Linked DNA regions of Stieleria sp. JC731. Each later gene encodes a partner of the first gene's protein in a complex. Links are inferred from orthologs where the notes say so. Each region holds a gene or a part of one and is shown on either strand. Other genes may lie near its edges.

Region 1 (3,143 bases):
CGAGGGCGCGAAAGCACGCGTCCAGCTGTTCGGTAGCGGTGCCATTTTGAACTGCGTCCTGAAAGCTCAAGAGATACTTGCGGAAACTTATGGCATCGCCAGCGATGCTTGGAGCGTCACCAGCTACACCGAACTGCGACGCGATGCGGCGGCGTGCCAACGGTGGAACATGCTGCATCCAACAGAATCGCCACGCAAAAGCTACTTGGAAGAAAGCCTCGAAGGCGTCGAAGGACCGTTCATCTCGGCAAGCGACTATGTCCGTGCCCTTGGCGAACAGCTTCAACCTTGGATCCCAGGCGATTATTTTGTCTTGGGCACCGATGGAATGGGCCGCAGCGAAACCCGCGAAGCCCTCCGACGTCACTTCGAAGTCGACGCAGAGTCCATCGTCATCGCCACGCTCAGCCGCTTGGCCAAAGCTGGCACCTTCAGCGCCGAAGACGTCAAGAAGGCGATCGAGGACTTGGGATACAATCCCGATAAACAAGATCCTTACTACGCCTAAGCGATTGTCCTAGGCATACCAAAACGGGAATGGCCCGTTCCCGTTGCGTTGAATTGTTGTTCCCGAATTATCGTGCCACTATGTAAAGCAGCGAGTCACCGGAAAGGTTCCAGTGCTCGCTTCACCGGCCATTCTCCGATCAAGCGTTAAAGAATTCATTACGATGGCAACCGAAGTTACCCTTCCCGAACTTGGCGACGGAATTGAATCCGGCGACGTACTCGAAGTCTTCGTCTCTGTCGGCGATGTAATCTCCGAAGGCCAAGACATTGTCGAGATGGAAACCGACAAAGCAACGGTGCCCGTGCCATCGTCAGTCGGCGGAAAGGTTTCCAAAATTGTTGTCAGCGAAGGTGATACCGTTGCAATCGGCGGTGTTCTCATCGAGGTCGAAGCCGAATCGGGAGCCTCCGCTCCTGCACCAAGTGCACCAGCACCCGAAGAATCAGCACCGGCCGCTCCTGCACCAGCTGAGCCTGCAGACGAAGCTCCTGCGGCACCTGCTCCGGCACCGCCCGAACCTGCCGCTCCGGCTGCAGCACCTCCCGCTCCCGCCGCTGCAGCACCTGCACCGGCACCACCAGCGCCCCCGAAACCTGCACCGGCCGCACCTGCACCAGCACCGGCCGCCGGCGATGTCATCCCGGCTGGCCCTGCCGTTCGCCGATTCGCTCGCGAAGTCGGCGTCGACTTGGGACGCGTTTCGGGCAGTGGCGAAGGCGGACGCATCACGCGAGACGACGTCTTAACTGCTGTTCGCGCTTCCAGCCAAGCCGCTGTCGCTCAGCCAGCCGCCCCTGCCCCCCAAGCCGCAGCGTCGCAGGTCAAAGTCACCGGTGGTGCACCTTCGGCAGACCGCCCAGGCACACCGGCAACCGACGATTATGGTGCCGTCGGCGTAGAACGGATGAGCAAGATCCGAAAAACGATCAGCGACCAAATGCACCGAAGCTGGTCGAACGTCCCACGCGTGACCAACTTCGACGATGCTGACATCACCGAACTGGAACGCCTGCGTCAAAGCAGCAAAGAGGACTACGCGGCGCAAGGCCTGAAGCTGACCTCGATGCCGTTCCTGATCAAAGCTGTCGCGACCGCGCTGAAGCACCACCCGGCGATCAACGCGACCATCGATCGTGAAAACGAACAGGTCATCTACAAGGACTACGTCAACGTTGGCATCGCGGTCGACACCGATCGTGGGTTGGTTGTGCCCGTGCTAAAAAACGCTGACCAGATGAGCGTTCCCGGCCTCACACGTGGCTTGGCCGAAATGGCTGGCAAAGTCCGCAGCGGTCAATTCCCGGTGAACGATCTTCGTGGCGGAACATTCACGATCAGTAACTTGGGCGCAATCGGCGGACAATATTCGACCCCGATCGTGAACGTTCCCGAAGTGGCAATCCTGCTGGTTGGCCGCAGTCGCAAGCTGCCCGTCGTCATGCCCGACGACACCATCCAACCTCGATTGATGATGCCTCTGTCGCTGTCCTACGACCACCGTTTGGTGGACGGCGGCACTGCTGCACGCTTCTTGAACGATGTAATTGGCTACCTGGAAGCCCCCAGCCGATTGCTTCTCGCGTTCTGATATTCGACACATCTGTAGCAAATCTCGCTCATCCGTCGCGGTGAGCGTTTCCTCTTCGCGTCATAAAGAATTGTCACGTCCCCTTCTCCCAAGGGGCGTAGAGCTTTTGGTGTGCTCTGCTGCAATCGATTTGCCGAGCCTTACACCACCACCAATTCTGCCTTCGTCACGCACATCGCGTGACGTTGTCGCTTCCGGACGCCCCTAGTAGGTCGTGTAGTTTGCATTTGCAGTCCGCGGGAGCATCAAGACGCCTTCATCATTTAATCGCTGCAACCCCAACGATCCGATATCGCACCGCTAACCTGGGCAGTGATTCTGCGGATCGACATGAATTATCGGGGCGTTGAGGTCAAACTGATGGGGCTTGCTGGCGTTTTCCCGGGACGTTGTATCCAGGTGAATGAGAACGTCTGGTAAACTATTGTGTTCTAACAGCATCGAAGTCCGGTCGCGCCACTTTGCGGCCACTTCTGCCCGCTCCGGGCTCCCTCCGCGTTTGCCAATTCACCTTATCTTTCTTGGAGCATCGTTGATGATCAACGTTCATGGCCATCGTTTCAAACTGCCATTGCTGGCGATGATTTTGTTCGCAGGTCTGTCGGTGCTCGGCGCGGCAGCCCCCTCGACCGCCGTTGCTCAAGACGATGCGATGGAAGAATTCGGAGATATCGCTGGCCCTGGCGAAGAACCCGCTGCGGAAGCCCCGGCGGACGAAAATGCTGGAGGTGACGCTGGTGCCGGTGCGAATGCGGCAGATGGCGGCGGAGCCAACAATGCAGGCGCCGGTGGTGGTGGCGGCGATAGTGACTCGCTTCTTGGCTGGGTGCTTCAGTCGCTCGGCTACACCTACATGATCGTTTTCTTATTGTTGTCCGTCACATTGGTTTCGCTGTTCGTCATGAACATGCTAGCCGCCCGACGAGACACGCTCTGTCCACAGGAATTAGTGGAGGCGTTCGAAGAAAAGCTAAACGCCAAGCAATTCCAAGAAGCCTACGACATGGCACGGACCGACGAATCGGTCCTCGGCCAAGTGCTCTC
Region 2 (3,136 bases), on another replicon or contig:
GTTTCACCAAGACTCGTCCCCAAGCACGTCAAGGCATCGCGCACGGTCACTTCTTGGTCAATGGCGTCAAAGTCGACAAGCCAAGCTACATCCTGCGTCCTGGCGATATCGTCGAAGTTCGCGGTCGCGAAAACCTGAAGAACCTCTACCGTGGCGTCATCGCTAACGCCGCACCAGACGCTTTGGATTGGGTTACCTTTGACAGCGAAAACCTGAAGGCAACCATGCTTGGCTTGCCAGGACCAAGCGACATCAGCCTTCCTGTCGACGCTAACTCGGTCGTCGAATTCTTGTCGCGATAATTTCGCGGTAGAGCCTCCAGGCGTGTCATCCAGGTGGCACGCCAAGCCCGTCGCTGCAAATTGGATTCAGCTTGCTGGCCGATTTGCAGTGGATTACGGATTCGAACCACGCAGATTTGGGCTGCTTTTCTGCTGTAAGTCGGCTTTGGCGGTTGTCTGTTGCCCACCACCGGCCAGCACGTTGCGAAACGGACCTGCATTGTGCAAAGTCCGCGCATTGTGAAAGTGGATCATCGGTATCATCCTATACCGGTGTTCGTTTGCGCCCGGATGCAACCTGATTTTGAAACTCGCGAAAAAGCAATAAAACCATGCATAGCCCTGTAGTTGTCTTGGGTGGTGGCCCCGGAGGATACGCGGCAGCGTTTCTAGCGGCCGATGAAGGACTAGACGTCACAATTGTCGAGGCCGAACCTCGGCTTGGCGGGACCTGCCTGTTGCGTGGGTGCATCCCCAGCAAAGCTTTGTTGCACGTCGCCAAGGTCATCCAAGAAGTCGACGAGCTAAAGGTAAAGTGGGGCGTCAGCTACCCGGGCGAGCCATCGATCGATGTCGATAAAGTTCGCGCCCAGAAAGACCAGGTGATCAGCAACTTGACCGGCGGTCTGGCAAACCTAGCCAAACGCCGCAAGGTGACGGTGATTCAGGCCCGCGGAAAGTTTATCAACTCAACCACGTTGGCGCTTGAAGGCGATCACGAGTCGATTCCCGAAGGCGGTCAGATCACCTTCGATCATTGCATCCTGGCGACTGGCAGCGTTCCCGCGATGCCGCCGGTTTTCAAGGTGAGCGATCGTGTGATGGACAGCACCGGCGCATTGGCCTTGGCTGACATCCCGGAAACGATGTTGGTTGTCGGTGGCGGTTACATTGGATTGGAAATGGGTAGTGTTTACGCACAGCTCGGAACCAAGGTCACCGTTGTCGAGCTAGCCGACGGCTTGCTTCCCGGTGCCGACCGAGACTTGGTTCGACCGCTCGCCAAGCGAATCGATAAGATTTGCGAAGGCCGCGTGTTGACCAACACCAAGGTCGGGTCGATGGCCGAAGATGGCGACAAAGTCGAAGTTACCTTCGAAGGTCCCGGTCACTTTGGGCATGAGCAGTTTGACCGAGTGTTGGTCAGCATTGGACGTCGACCAGTCACCCGAGATCTTGGCCTGGAAAACACATCCGTCGTCGTGACCGATCGCGGGTTCGTCCAAGTCGATTCGCAACAACGGACGGCTGATCCACACATCCTGGCGATCGGTGATGTTGCGGGCGATCCGATGTTGGCTCACAAAGCGACACACGAAGGTCGCGTTGCCGCAGAAGTGGTCGCGGGCAAGACATCAACCTTTGACAAGAAAGCCATTCCTGCGGTTGTCTTCACCGACCCCGAAATTGCTTGGGCCGGACTGACCGAAACGGAAGCCAAACGTGATGGCATTAAAGTCGATGTCGAGTCCTACCCATGGGCAGCGAGCGGTCGTGCACAAGCACTCGGTATCACCGAAGGTTTGACCAAGTGGTTGGTCGAACCAGAATCGGGCCGAGTTCTCGGTTGTGGGATCGTCGGTTCGGGGGCAGGTGAATTGATTGCCGAAGCCGTCTTGGCGATCGAAATGGGATGCGAAGTTCACGACGTGACCGATAGCGTACACCCGCACCCGACACTCAGCGAAACGTTGATGAATGCGGGTGAAGTTCACTTCGGTACCGCGACCGAAATTTACAAGCCCAAGAAGAAATAGGCTGTTTCTGAAATAACACTGTTTCAGAGATCACCACGTTTCTGAACGAACGGTTGAACGACATTAGTCGCCTTTCGCACCATGTGGTCAACGTGCAAAACGTTGGCAGCGTGTTGCCAAAGGCGACTTTGCGAACAACAAATCAACAACGTTCAGGAACAGCTCAAAATCGACCCGATCAATAGACTTAAAGCAAAGCGATGACCCAACGCGTATACATCAAGACCGTCGGTTGCCAGATGAACGTTCTGGACAGCGAAATGGTCATCGCCGATTTGAAGCGGCATGGCTACACGGTTGTTGATTCGCCCGAAGAAGCGGATTGCGTCCTGTACAACACGTGCAGCGTTCGCGAGCATGCCGAGGAAAAGGTCTACAGTGCGCTCGGCAAGATCCGTCTATCCAAAGACAAGAACCCCGAGAAGACGATTGGCGTGATGGGGTGCATGGCTCAGAAAGACCAAGAGCTGATTTTCAAGCGAGCGCCCTATGTGGACTTGGTCGTCGGGCCAGGCCAACTGCACACGATTCCTGATCTGTTGGACAAAGTTAGTCGAGGTGAAGGTCGGCAGATGGCTGTCTCTTTGTCACGCAAAGACGATAAGCAAGCCGTCGTGGCGAGGTCGCATGAGACGTTCGATCCGTTGCGTGACCCGGCGATGCGCCCGACACCATTTCAGGCATACTTGCGGATCCAAATCGGCTGCGACAAGTTCTGTACATACTGCGTCGTTCCCAACACACGTGGTCCCGAGCAAGGTCGACACCCGGAGCAAATCGTTTCCGAAGCTCGTGTGTTGGCCGAACAGGGGTGCCGCGAGATCACGTTGCTTGGCCAGACGGTCAATAGCTATAAGCACACCGCGGACGGCAATACCACAGACATGTCGGCGCTGTTGGAAATGCTGCATGAGATCGACGGAATCGACCGATTGAAGTTCGTCACCAACTATCCAAAGGATATGACGGAACGACTGTTGGTCACCGTTCGTGATCTGCCGAAGGTGTCACCTTATTTGCATGTCCCCGCGCAAAGCGGCAGTGATGATGTTCTCAAGCGAATGAAACGCGGCTACACCATCGCTGACTATATGGAGA

The links.
Region 2: the proteins of LOC67_RS16360 (region 1) and lpdA are in contact, whole or in part, in a crystal structure (PDB 1EBD), measured with the Geobacillus stearothermophilus proteins. The link is inferred for Stieleria sp. JC731 from one-to-one orthologs. Residues at the interface, in WP_033016211.1 of Geobacillus stearothermophilus: Ile130, Ala131, Met132, Pro133, Arg136, Arg140, Glu141, Asn155, Arg157; in WP_049624544.1 of Geobacillus stearothermophilus: Pro340, Ser341, Asp344, Tyr345, Arg403, Asp406, Val408, Glu431, Ala432, Gly433, Asp438.

The regions. Positions count from the first base shown.
Region 1 is NZ_JAJKFQ010000005.1:1,496,450-1,499,592, reverse strand. What follows is about bases 66-2,885. They hold LOC67_RS16360 (2-oxo acid dehydrogenase subunit E2), read left to right. Parts: upstream 66-671; coding sequence 672-2,099; downstream 2,100-2,885. Other genes in these bases: LOC67_RS16355 (MotA/TolQ/ExbB proton channel family protein), read left to right, coding at 2,635-2,885; aceE (pyruvate dehydrogenase (acetyl-transferring), homodimeric type), read left to right, coding at 66-508. Outside these bases: more of aceE, read left to right, coding at 1-65; more of MotA/TolQ/ExbB proton channel family protein, read left to right, coding at 2,886-3,143.
Region 2 is NZ_JAJKFQ010000002.1:22,305-25,440, reverse strand. Bases 13-2,825 are described here. They hold lpdA (dihydrolipoyl dehydrogenase), read left to right. Parts: upstream 13-613; coding sequence 614-2,038; downstream 2,039-2,825. Other genes in these bases: miaB (tRNA (N6-isopentenyl adenosine(37)-C2)-methylthiotransferase MiaB), read left to right, coding at 2,239-2,825; LOC67_RS05970 (hypothetical protein), read right to left, coding at 396-536; rpsD (30S ribosomal protein S4), read left to right, coding at 13-302. Also shown: more of rpsD, read left to right, coding at 1-12; more of miaB, read left to right, coding at 2,826-3,136. UniProt on the Escherichia coli protein: Lipoamide dehydrogenase is a component of the glycine cleavage system as well as of the alpha-ketoacid dehydrogenase complexes.